2 regions of the Cellvibrio sp. GW822-FHT04B05 genome follow, and region 1 is predicted to be linked to the other one. Evidence: predicted binding sites of a transcription regulator. Region 1 holds the regulator's gene; the other holds the start of a gene.

The links. The regulator sigma-54, encoded in region 1, starts transcription at its own class of promoters, with help from an activator protein. The targets are predictions, from matches to a motif close to TGGCACANNNNTTGCNNT.
Region 2: AC1RJL_RS11630 (PEP-CTERM sorting domain-containing protein) is a predicted target of sigma-54. The motif match lies at 4,495-4,512, and genes of this name have one in related genera.

What each region holds. Positions count from the first base shown of each region.
Region 1 covers NZ_JBXAMU010000001.1:554,611-560,089, forward strand. The annotation lists gene hpf (ribosome hibernation-promoting factor, HPF/YfiA family) at 1-289, opposite strand, end outside; gene AC1RJL_RS02220 (RNA polymerase factor sigma-54) at 434-2,089, opposite strand; gene lptB (LPS export ABC transporter ATP-binding protein) at 2,294-3,019, opposite strand; gene lptA (lipopolysaccharide transport periplasmic protein LptA) at 3,026-3,655, opposite strand; gene lptC (LPS export ABC transporter periplasmic protein LptC) at 3,642-4,253, opposite strand; gene AC1RJL_RS02240 (KdsC family phosphatase) at 4,257-4,799, opposite strand; gene AC1RJL_RS02245 (KpsF/GutQ family sugar-phosphate isomerase) at 4,850-5,479, opposite strand, start outside.
Region 2 covers NZ_JBXAMU010000003.1:402,815-408,293, reverse strand. The annotation lists gene AC1RJL_RS11650 (MFS transporter) at 1-322, opposite strand, end outside; gene AC1RJL_RS11645 (nucleoside permease) at 424-1,641, opposite strand; gene AC1RJL_RS11640 (Gfo/Idh/MocA family protein) at 1,696-2,838, opposite strand; gene AC1RJL_RS11635 (sugar phosphate isomerase/epimerase family protein) at 2,949-4,001, opposite strand; gene AC1RJL_RS11630 (PEP-CTERM sorting domain-containing protein) at 4,586-5,140, shown strand; gene AC1RJL_RS11625 (RecQ family ATP-dependent DNA helicase) at 5,213-5,479, opposite strand, start outside.

The DNA.
Region 1 (5,479 bases):
AGCGATGGCTGCGCATTTTTTCTTTGTGTTTAATTAATTGGCGATCAAGCTTATCGGTCAGTAAATCGATTGCGGCGTAAAGATCGTCATGGGACGCGTCGGCATGTACATCTTTGCCGCTTACGTGAATGGTGGCTTCTGCCTTTTGAATAAGTTTGTCGACTGAGAGGATAACGTGTGTGCTGGTGATGCGATCGTGATGATGGGTCAGGCGCTCCAGTTTACTGGTGACATACTCTTTCATTGAATCGGTAACTTCTACATGGCGACCGCTGATATTTATTTGCATAGATACTTCCTCTCGCTAGAAATAAAACAGTTGCAACCTGCACAACCTCTATTACATCTGTGAATTTATGATCCGAACTTTATTCAATATTCAACATTCAACTACATTCGAAAAACCGTCGCACTACAAGTGACCAGTAATGTATTAAATAGTTTTACGCTCGTTCGACGGTGGAATATTGAGGGACTCGCGATATTTCGCAATGGTACGGCGCGCCACTTGAATACCTTGCTCGGCGAGCAGATCGGTAATTTTGCTGTCGCTCAAAGGTTTTTTGGGGTTTTCTGCGCTCACCAATTTTTTAATAATCGCGCGAATCGCAGTTGATGAGCATTCGCCGCCACTATCAGTACTTACGTGGCTGGAGAAGAAATATTTCAGCTCAAAAATCCCTTGCGGTGTATGCATATATTTCTGCGTGGTGACACGCGAAATAGTAGACTCATGCATTTCTACAATTTCAGCAATATCGTGTAGCACCAATGGCTTCATTGCTTCAGGACCGTAGTCCAGGAAGCCGCGTTGTTTTTCCACAATACAACTCGCTACTTTCAGCAAGGTTTCATTGCGGCTCTGCAAGCTCTTCAGGAACCAGCGTGCTTCTTGCAGGTTATCTTTGAGGAAGGTGTTGTCAGTGCTGGAATCGGCGCGCTTCACCATAGAAGCATAGTCCGAATTAATCCGCAGGCGTGGTGCAATATCCGGATTTAGTTCAACTATCCAGCGGCCATCACGTTTTTCAACAAACACGTCGGGAATAACATATTCCGTGTCGCCGCTCGCAATCATATCGCCCGGGCGCGGATTCAAGCTTTGGATTAGCGCTACAGCGATGCTGAGTTCTGCTTCCTTGAGTTTGGTGCGGCGCATTAACTGGCGATAATCGCGGCTGCCGAGTATTGGTAAATATTGCCTGGCGATTAACTTGGCTGAATCCAGGAATGGCGTTTTAGGATCGAGTTGTTGCAGTTGCACCAGCAGGCATTCGGAGAGATTTTGGCTGCACACGCCGCAGGGGTCGAATTGTTGCAGGCGGTGTTGTACCGCTTCGACTTCATCGAGTTCAAGCTCTTCGAAATCGCCGCGCATACCTTCAAAAATTTCTTCGACGGTGATGGATAGCATGCCACTGGGTTCTACCGCATCGATAATGGCCATCGCCAATACGCGGTCGCGATCCGACATAGGTGTCAGGTTCAGTTGCCACATCAAATGATCGTAGAGTGAGTCAGTAGCCGCGCGACGGCTTTCGAAGTCATTGTCTTCGTTGTCGTAATTGCTTGAGCTGCTGCTGGATGAGGATTGGTAAACGTCATCCCAACTGGTGTCTACCGGCAAATCGCTGGGGATTGATTCATTCCATTCGCCATTGTCAGTGCTAAAACTATCTCCGTCGCCATAGACATCGGAATCGCCGAAGGATTCGCTTTCACCAAAGCTTTCGCCCTCGCCAAAACTTTCACCTTCCGAATAGCTATTGCTCTCGGCGTAATTATTATCGGCGGTGGCGGAGTAACTTTCGCTGGCAGTGAAATCAGTGCCATTATCGGCGCCGGCTTCGGCAGCAATTTCCAGTTGACGGGTGTAATCCGCTTTATCTAACTCACTGCCTTCATATTCGTTGGCGGCGCTGGGCGAATCAAAAGCTTCTTCGATCTCCAACATTGGATTGGACTCGAGTGCTTCCTGGATTTCTTGTTGCAAGTCTAACGTCGATAATTGCAGCAAGCGGATCGCCTGCTGCAATTGCGGAGTCATGGTCAGCTGTTGGCCGAGTTTAAGCTGGAGAGATTGCTTCATTATGTGAACGACAAACCCTTATAACGCAGGATGGAAAACATCAGTTATGTGGAGTTTAGTCAGGGTTGGCCGCGCAAGCAATAAGCTTAAGCAAGCTTTATGCCTAATGGGCAAAGATTGTTACTTGTCAAGTCGTTTATGTGGGGTCTATTGTGCTGGTGACGGGCGGTCGGTAACACTTAAGGCGACTAGTTAAAGAGGTGTTTACAAGCGGAAATTTTCACCCAGATAGACTTGGCGCACTTTGCTGTTGCTTAGCACTGTCTCGGCATCGCCTTCGGCAATGATATGGCCTTCACTGACAATATAAGCGGTTTCGCAAATATCCAGCGTCTCACGCACATTGTGATCGGTGATAAGCACACCGATACCGCGATCTTTCAGATGGCGGACAATCTCCTTGATGTCATTCACCGAAATAGGGTCAACACCGGCAAAGGGTTCATCGAGCAGGATGAACTTGGGGTCGGTCGCCAATGCGCGGGCAATTTCTACCCGGCGGCGTTCACCACCGGACAGCGCCATACCCAAGCTGTCGCGGATATGGGTGATGTGAAATTCATTCAACAACGATTCAAGCTTTTGCTGGCGCTGTTGACGGTCGAGATCATGACGTGTTTCAAGGATCGCCATAATATTATCGGCGACCGTCAGCTTGCGGAAAATCGATGCTTCTTGCGGCAAATAACCAATACCGGCGCGGGCGCGGCCGTGAATCGGTAGCTGGGTAATATCGCGGTCATCGATCAACACGGTGCCATTATCAGCGGGAACCAGGCCGGCAATCATATAAAAACAGGTGGTTTTACCGGCGCCGTTGGGGCCGAGCAAGCCGACGATGCGGCCGCTTTCCACGGTGATCGAAACATCAATTACAACCTGGCGTTTTTTGTAACTTTTGGCGAGATGGCGCGCGTGCAAGCTGGGCATAAGGTATCAGTCTGATGATGCGGTTGATGAGGCGGCGGACGAACTGGCTGATGCCGGGCTTTGGGACTGGCTTGGCGAAATAATCTTGATGTCGTCACCGGCTTTGCCACCTTTGGGTGGAATTACGATTTCAATGCGCTGGCCACCACCACTGGCGGTATTATTGCCGGCGGCCTTCATTACTTCTTTAACCAGATCGTAGTCGATATGCGGGCCGCTCATGACGGCGCCATTCTGTTCAACGGACGCATTTTCGACCAACAATAAATGCTCGTTGTTCGGCGTGTAAGTAATTTGCTTGGCTGCTGCAGTCACCACACCTTGATCTTTTTCCGGTTGTTGCTGGAAACGGGCGGGGCTTCCGGTGGCAATCATTTTCTCGACGCTGCTGTCGGAGTTGGTATGAATCACGATGGAGTCCGCCGAAATCACCAGCGACCCCTGGGTAATTTTTACCGATCCGGTATAAGTGGCCACGCCGTTTTTCTGGTCGACTGTCAAGTTGTCGGCTGAGCCGCGAATAGTTTCATTTTTGTCAGTGGGCAAGGCATAGGTAGCGACGCTGTAACTGGCGATGAGTGCGGTTAGCGCGAGCGCGACTGGCGATAATGTAAAACGGAATTTAGCGGGGATCATAAACAGCCTTAACCTGGGACTTTAACTGAAGCCGACTCTGCGCCAGGTCGGCATCCATACCTTTTGCATCTATCTGACCTTTAGCGCTGCGCATCTTAACAGCTTTGTCAGTTTCCGCGAATTGTTCACGGGGGCGCACATGCAGTTCGCTGGTGGTAATTTGGATCAAGCCCTGGGACGGAGTCTGTTGTTGGATAAGAACATTTTCGAGCAGGCGAATCAATTGACCGTTGCCCTCACTGCGTCCGATAGTGGCAGTTACTAACCAGGGCGCATTGGAATCGGCATCATGGAAAGCCATATTAGGCTGCTCGATCAAGGTGTAATCAGTGTCTGACGGCACATCCGGATTCATTTGGTAATGGGTGACTTGGGGAGTCGTCAACTGGTAATGCAATTTACCTTGCACATCAAATTCGCGCGTCTCCACTTCCTTCATATAAATCTGCGGGAAGCCGCTGGGCTCATATTCATAACCAACCACATCTACTTTCTGGCGCAGCGAAAAAGCAAAAAAGCAGAGGACTAAAGCAAATGCCACCAGCCACGGAACAGGCACGTATTGAGGAATTTTTTGGGCGCGTTCCAAAAGTTTCATTGCTTAGTGTTCACCCTTGATTGCCAGATAAGATGCCAGCATTACGTCGAAAGTATCCTGCGCCTGCATGATTAAATCACAAGCTGCGCGTACTGCGCCTTCACCACCGCGCTCGCGGCTTTGCCAATGTGCGCGGGCGGCTACACTAACGTGGGCATTAGCAACAGTAAATGCGAGTCCAACACGGGTCATTACTCCCAAATCCGGCCAGTCATCACCCATGAAAGCGATTTCGTCCAATGCGAACGGGTGTTCTTGCAGGATTTCCTGCATGGCCTCCCATTTGTCTTCACGGCCTTGTACCAGCAGGGTAATGCCCAGATCGCTTGCGCGGCGGGCGACCAGATTGCTGGTGCGGCCGGTGATAATGCCTACTTTAACGCCGGTTTTCTGTAACGCCTTGATGCCTTGGCCATCAAGCGTGCTAAACGATTTAAGTTCTTCACCCTGGTTGCCGAAATAAAGGCGGCCATCGGTCAGTACGCCGTCGACATCCAGTAATAGAAGTTTGATGCGCGCGGCGCGTTCGCGTAATTCGGGGTTCATGCAGCGATTCCAGTGCTGCTGATCAATCGCAATTGATCAGCTTTTTTTGATTAAATAATGCCTGCGCGCAGCAAGTCATTGATTTTTACGACACCCACCAACGCTTTTTGTTCGTTGGTGACAAGTAATACGTTAATTTTTGCCTGCTCCATTAATGCCAGTGCTTCTGCAGCCAGCGTATTGTCGCGCAGCATTTTTGGGTTGGTATTCATCAATTCCCCGACACTGGCGGTGCGGATATCTACACCCTTGTCGATACTGCGGCGTAAATCGCCATCGGTAAAGATTCCGAGCAGATCTCCGGCAGGACTCATGACAGTTGTCATGCCAAAACCCTTCTCCGACATTTCCATCAATGCACCCAGCATCGGCGTTTCCGGAGTTACACGCGGGATGTCATCGCCGCCGTGCATCACATCGGCAACACGTAACAATAGCTTGCGCCCGAGTGCACCGCCGGGGTGGGAAAAAGCAAAGTCTTCGGCGGTAAAACCGCGCGCTTCAAGCAGTGCAATCGCGAGGGCATCGCCCATCACCAGTGTCGCTGTAGTGCTGGAGGTGGGGGCGAGATCGAGCGGGCAGGCTTCAACAACGACGCTGATATCCAGGTTGACTTCAGCCTCTTCGCCCAGTGTAGATTGTGCATTGGCACACATGCTGATGATTTTAATTCCGGCGCG
Region 2 (5,479 bases), on a different contig from region 1:
TTGATAGCAATAAAGTCCAGAATCCGGAAGCGCTAATGGTTAATACCAAACCCAGCACATGACAGATAAACGCCAGATATAAAAGCGCGCGCGCACCGATATGATTGTAAATCAAGCCACCAAACATCATGGCAATCGGGAAGCCCAAAAATGCCATGCCATTAATCCAGCCAAGTTCAGTGTTGTTGAAATTAAAACTGACGCTGAGCTCGCTCAAAATACCGGCGCGAATCGCGAAGGTCATTGAAGTCACAATAAGCGCAATGCAACAGGCAGTAAACAAACGCTGCGGATTAATTGTGGGAACCGTTGTAGTAGTCATTATTGTTGTACCTTTTGTTATTGTTAATGGATAACATTTTTATTTTTAATGCTCACCGCTAAAAAGCGATGAGCATTTTTCATCCTATAAAAACCGAAACGCTAATGCTTGATATTTTCTGCACTCACTTTTTCATCTTTAAAACTGACCAGGAACAGTACCAATACCGCAAGGGCAATACCGGCTGGAATAATCCAGATAGTAAACCAGGCGTGCGCACCGTCAACAGTGTACTTGTCACTGATCATACCGGCGAGGGTAAAACCAATCATCATACCTACACCATAGGTTGCCAGGGTGATAAGCCCTTGCGCTGCACTTTTGATTTTTTCGCCGGCTTTGTAGTTGGTATAAATTTGACCGGTGACGAAGAAAAAGTCGTAGCAGATGCCGTGCAACACAATACCCAGGATCAACATCCAGGCTTTATCGCCCGCATCGCCATAAGCGAATAACACGTAGCGCAATACCCAAGCCGCCATGCCAACCAATAGTGAAATTTTTATCCCGAAGCGGATAATAAAAATCGGCAGGAGCAACATAAACAGGGTTTCAGAAACCTGTCCGTACGCCATTTTGGATGCAGCATTTTCAACGCCCACTTCATTCAAAAACAGGTTGGCGTTTTGGTAGTAAAACGCCAGTGGAATACAAATCAAAATTGAGGCAATGAAAAAAATCAGGTAGCGCGAATCTTTCAACAGCGCGAGTGCATCAAGGCCGAGAATATCGCGCACACTGACTTTGGTGGTACGATCTGCAGCAGGCGGAGTATCAGGCAAAAAGAAACTCAGGAAGCCCAATAAGATGGAAGCGCCCGCCGCCATTTGAAAGGTGAGATGCAAAACGTTTTTGGATTCCCAACCGAGATTACCGATTACCAAGCCTGCCACAATCCAACCGATAGTTCCCAACACACGGATTTGCGCAAACTGTCCCGCCGGATCGGGTAGATGGCGAAATGCAACAGAATTTACCAGCGCGAGCGTCGGCATATAGAGCAGCATGTAAAGCAGGATATACGGGTAAAATGCATCGAAGCTTGCCGAGGATGCTGCAAACCATAACAACACACCGCCAACCAAATGCAACAGCCCGAGAATTTTTTGCGCGGCAAAATAACGGTCGGCAATCAAACCGATAATAAACGGTGCAACAATTGCCCCGATTGCCTGGGTGTTGTAGGCCATACCGGTTTGGGCACCCGTTGCGCTAAATGCTTGCGCCAAAAAAGTACCCATGGTGACAAACCACGCGCCCCAAATAAAAAATTCGAGAAACATCATGGTGGAGAGCTTGAGCCTGAGGGAGAGGTTCATATTATCGATCCTTTATGATTGAAGCTGGATAAAAACAGGGCGCAAGTTGCGCCCTTACAATCTGGTCCAGACACCATCTTTTTTTGATGACTCAAGCACTGCATTGATAAAACGCATGCCTTCAACACCGGTATCAATATCCGGCACCCAGTGCTGCAGGAAGTGCGATTCGCCAGCCTGACGCGCGATGAGAATATCGGCGATATCTTTATACACATTGGCGAAAGCTTCGAGATAACCTTCCGGGTGACCGCCAGGAGTACGCATGCCGCGCGCTGCAATATCGCTGCCGATATCACCGCGACGGGTAATGCGTTGACGCGGTTTATTCAATTCGCAGAACCACAATTCGTTCGGATTTTCCTGCGCCCATTCGATGCCGGCTTTATCGCCAAACACCCGAATGCGCAAACCATTTTCGCAACCCGGTGCAACCTGGCTGCTCCACAACATACCTTTGGCACCGCCGTCAAAACGCAGCAATGCATGCACGTTGTCATCGACCGGGCGACCGTCGACAAAACTGGCAAGATCGGCACTCACTGCCACTACTTTTTGTTGCGTAATAAAACGTGCAAGTTGGAACGCGTGCGTACCAATATCCCCCAAGCAACCGGCAGCACCGGAACGCGCAGGATCAGTGCGCCACGAGGCTTGCTTGTTGTCATCTGCTGCGGCTTCGGTTAGCCACTCTTGTGGATATTCCACTTGCACCACACGCAATTTACCCAGCTTGCCTTCTGCCACTAATTCACGCGCATAACGCACCAGCGGATAAGCGCTGTAGTTGTGGGTGAGCGCGAAAAAACAGCCGCTCTTTTTTACGATCTGTTCAAGCTCAAGCGCCTCTTCCAGGGTGCGTGTTACCGGCTTATCACAAATCACATCAACACCCGCTTCAAGACACGCTTTGGCAACCGGAAAGTGCATGTGATTGGGCGTAACAATTACCACGGCTTGAATGCCATCGGCGCGCGTTTTTTCTACGCGCAACATTTCATCAAATGAGGTGTAGGCGCGATCAGCAGCGATGTGTAAATCTGTCGCTGAGACTTTGGCGTTTTCCGGATTGGATGAGAGTGCACCGGCGACCAATTCAAAGCGGTCGTCGAGACGCGCCGCAATACGATGTACCGCACCGATAAACGCACCGCGACCACCACCGACCATGGCATAACGAATTCTTGGAGTTGTCATTGTTGGAATCCTGAATTATTTACCCCCTTCCAACCTTCCCCCCTTCGCAGGGGGGAGGAGTTTTTACTCCCTCACAAAGGAGAGGACTGGGGCAGGGGTTTGTTTTTTTATTACAGACCGAGAATCCGGCGATTTTTCGCTTCATCAATACCGCTCTTGGCGAAGTCATCAAAGGCACGCTCAGTCACTTTAATAATATGTTGATCGATAAATTTCGCGCCTTCTTCGGCACCGACTTCCGGATGCTTCAGGCAGCATTCCCATTCCAATACCGCCCAGCCTTCGTAATCGTAAGCGGCGAATTTGGAAAAAATTTGTTTGAAATCCACTTGACCATCGCCGAGTGAACGGAAACGACCAGCGCGATCCACCCAACTTTCATAACCGCCGTAAACGCCTTGTTGTGCACTCGGATTAAATTCTGCATCTTTTACATGGAACATTTTAATCCGCGCGTGATAGCGATCAATAAACGCGAGGTAATCAAGTTGTTGTAAAACAAAGTGTGAAGGATCGAACAAAATATTTGCACGCGGATGATTGTTTACCGCAGTGAGGAAGCGCTCGAATGTAGCACCGTCATGCAGGTCTTCACCGGGATGGATTTCATAGCAAAGATCAACACCGGCTTTATCAAATGCATCGAGGATTGGCAACCAGCGCTTGGCCAATTCAGCAAAACCGTTTTCTACCAACCCGGCAGGACGCTGTGGCCAGGGATACAAATACGGCCACAGCAAAGCGCCCGAGAAAGTCGCATGTGCAGCCAGGCCAAGGTTTTTACTCGCCTGCGCTGCCAGCAGTAATTGTTCAACCGCCCACGCCTGACGCGCTTCAGGATTGCCGCGTACGGATTCTGGCGCGAAGCCGTCAAACATATCGTCGTAAGCCGGGTGCACAGCAACCAACTGGCCTTGCAAATGGGTCGATAATTCAGTCGCAACCAAACCGTGTTTGGCCAGCGTTGCCTGGAATTGTGCGCAATACTCAGTGCTTTTTGCGGCCTGTTCCAGATCAAATACACGTTTATCCCACGTGGGAATTTGTACGCCTTTAAAACCCAAACTGGCCACCCAACCGGCAATAGCGTCGAGGCTGTTAAAGGGGGCGGTATCACCTAAAAATTGGGCCAAAAATATGGCGGGACCTTTGAGCGTTTTCATCGTAGTTCTCCGGACGTGGCAGGACGGTTAGTCTTTGTCGTTTTAATTGTTAAGTCAGCCCTGAAAAGCAGGACATAACCTATAAATATAAGATTTATTATTTCAGGCGCAAGACTTTATTCCATGTCGCCTGAGGGCGCGATGTTGCAAACAGTTATTTACACTTCAAATTACATTTTCACTTTTGTTGACCAAGTGCGCCATAAAGTGGATGAAGTTGTTATGCAACCGGGCAATTTGATGACGCCCACTCAACAAAAAACAATCAGGTTTTCCGCTACCGGATAATTGGATGAGCTAAAAAAACATACATATTACAAAGCCTATAGCCTCTTCCAATCAAGAATGGCCCGTCAAAAATACATCAGCGACTTGGTTGGCCTGTAAAATTCCTCTTTTTTAGGCGCCTGAATCGTCGGAACTCCTTACAGAATCGATAAAGCCCAAGGCTTAAAATTGTTAATTAACGCGCCAAATCAACATCATAAGAACTTGGCTTCAATATTGCTTTTTGTAATGTGTAAACGCTTGAATAGAAACTCCGGTTTCTAAACTTCACCATAAAAACATTTGGAATAAGTATTATGAAATTACTGGCTAAAATTGCCTCTTTGGTTGCAGCTTGCGTATTAAGCACCACTGCTTTCGCACACCCCATTGCCATCTCTGGCACTGAAGGTTTATCTGTTATCGCTTCTGGCGGCAATGTGGTTGCCAAATACGAAGGTAACTCAGCTGGTTTCAGCAATGATTTGCTGCTGAACCTGTCGTTCATCTTCAACAATCACGCGACTCCCGTTGGTAACACCTTGGATCTGGGCTACTTTGCCGCTGGTACCGAGCTGATATTCCAACTGCTTGTAAACGACACTGGTGATAAATGGTACACCGGCCCGGCCAGCCGCAATGCTGACGGTCTGTTCCACGCTCGCGTACAGGAAAACTGGCAGCCAGGCGTTACCCTGGTGAGCTTTGAAGACCTGTGGGGCGTTCCGGAAGGCCAATACGGTTACAACGACCTGAGTTTCTCTTTCACCAACACCCAAACCAGTCCGGTATCTGTACCAGAAGCGTCTAGCCTGATCCTGCTGTTGTTGGGCTTGGTTGGCCTGGTTGCTACTCGTCGCAGAAACGTTTAATCGCATTTAACGCCGTCGATTTAAAAAGGCTTTGCAAGCAACTGCAAAGCCTTTTTGTTTCTGCCTGTTTTGTCACTCATGCTGACGATGCAATGCAGCCAATACCACTGCAAAGGATACTTCCGCCAATGCACTAAATGCCGGGTTGGATTTCAGTGTCGAACGACTGGTGGCCGGACTGGGCAAGCCACACAGGAACCGTGCTAACTGGCGCGGCTGTTGCAATACCGCATGACCTTCGCGCTGAATATTAGCAATGATATTTTGCTGTACAGGTGTAAGCGGCACCGCAACAGGCAAGCTTATTGATACGAGCGAATTGCTGCGGCAGTGATTACA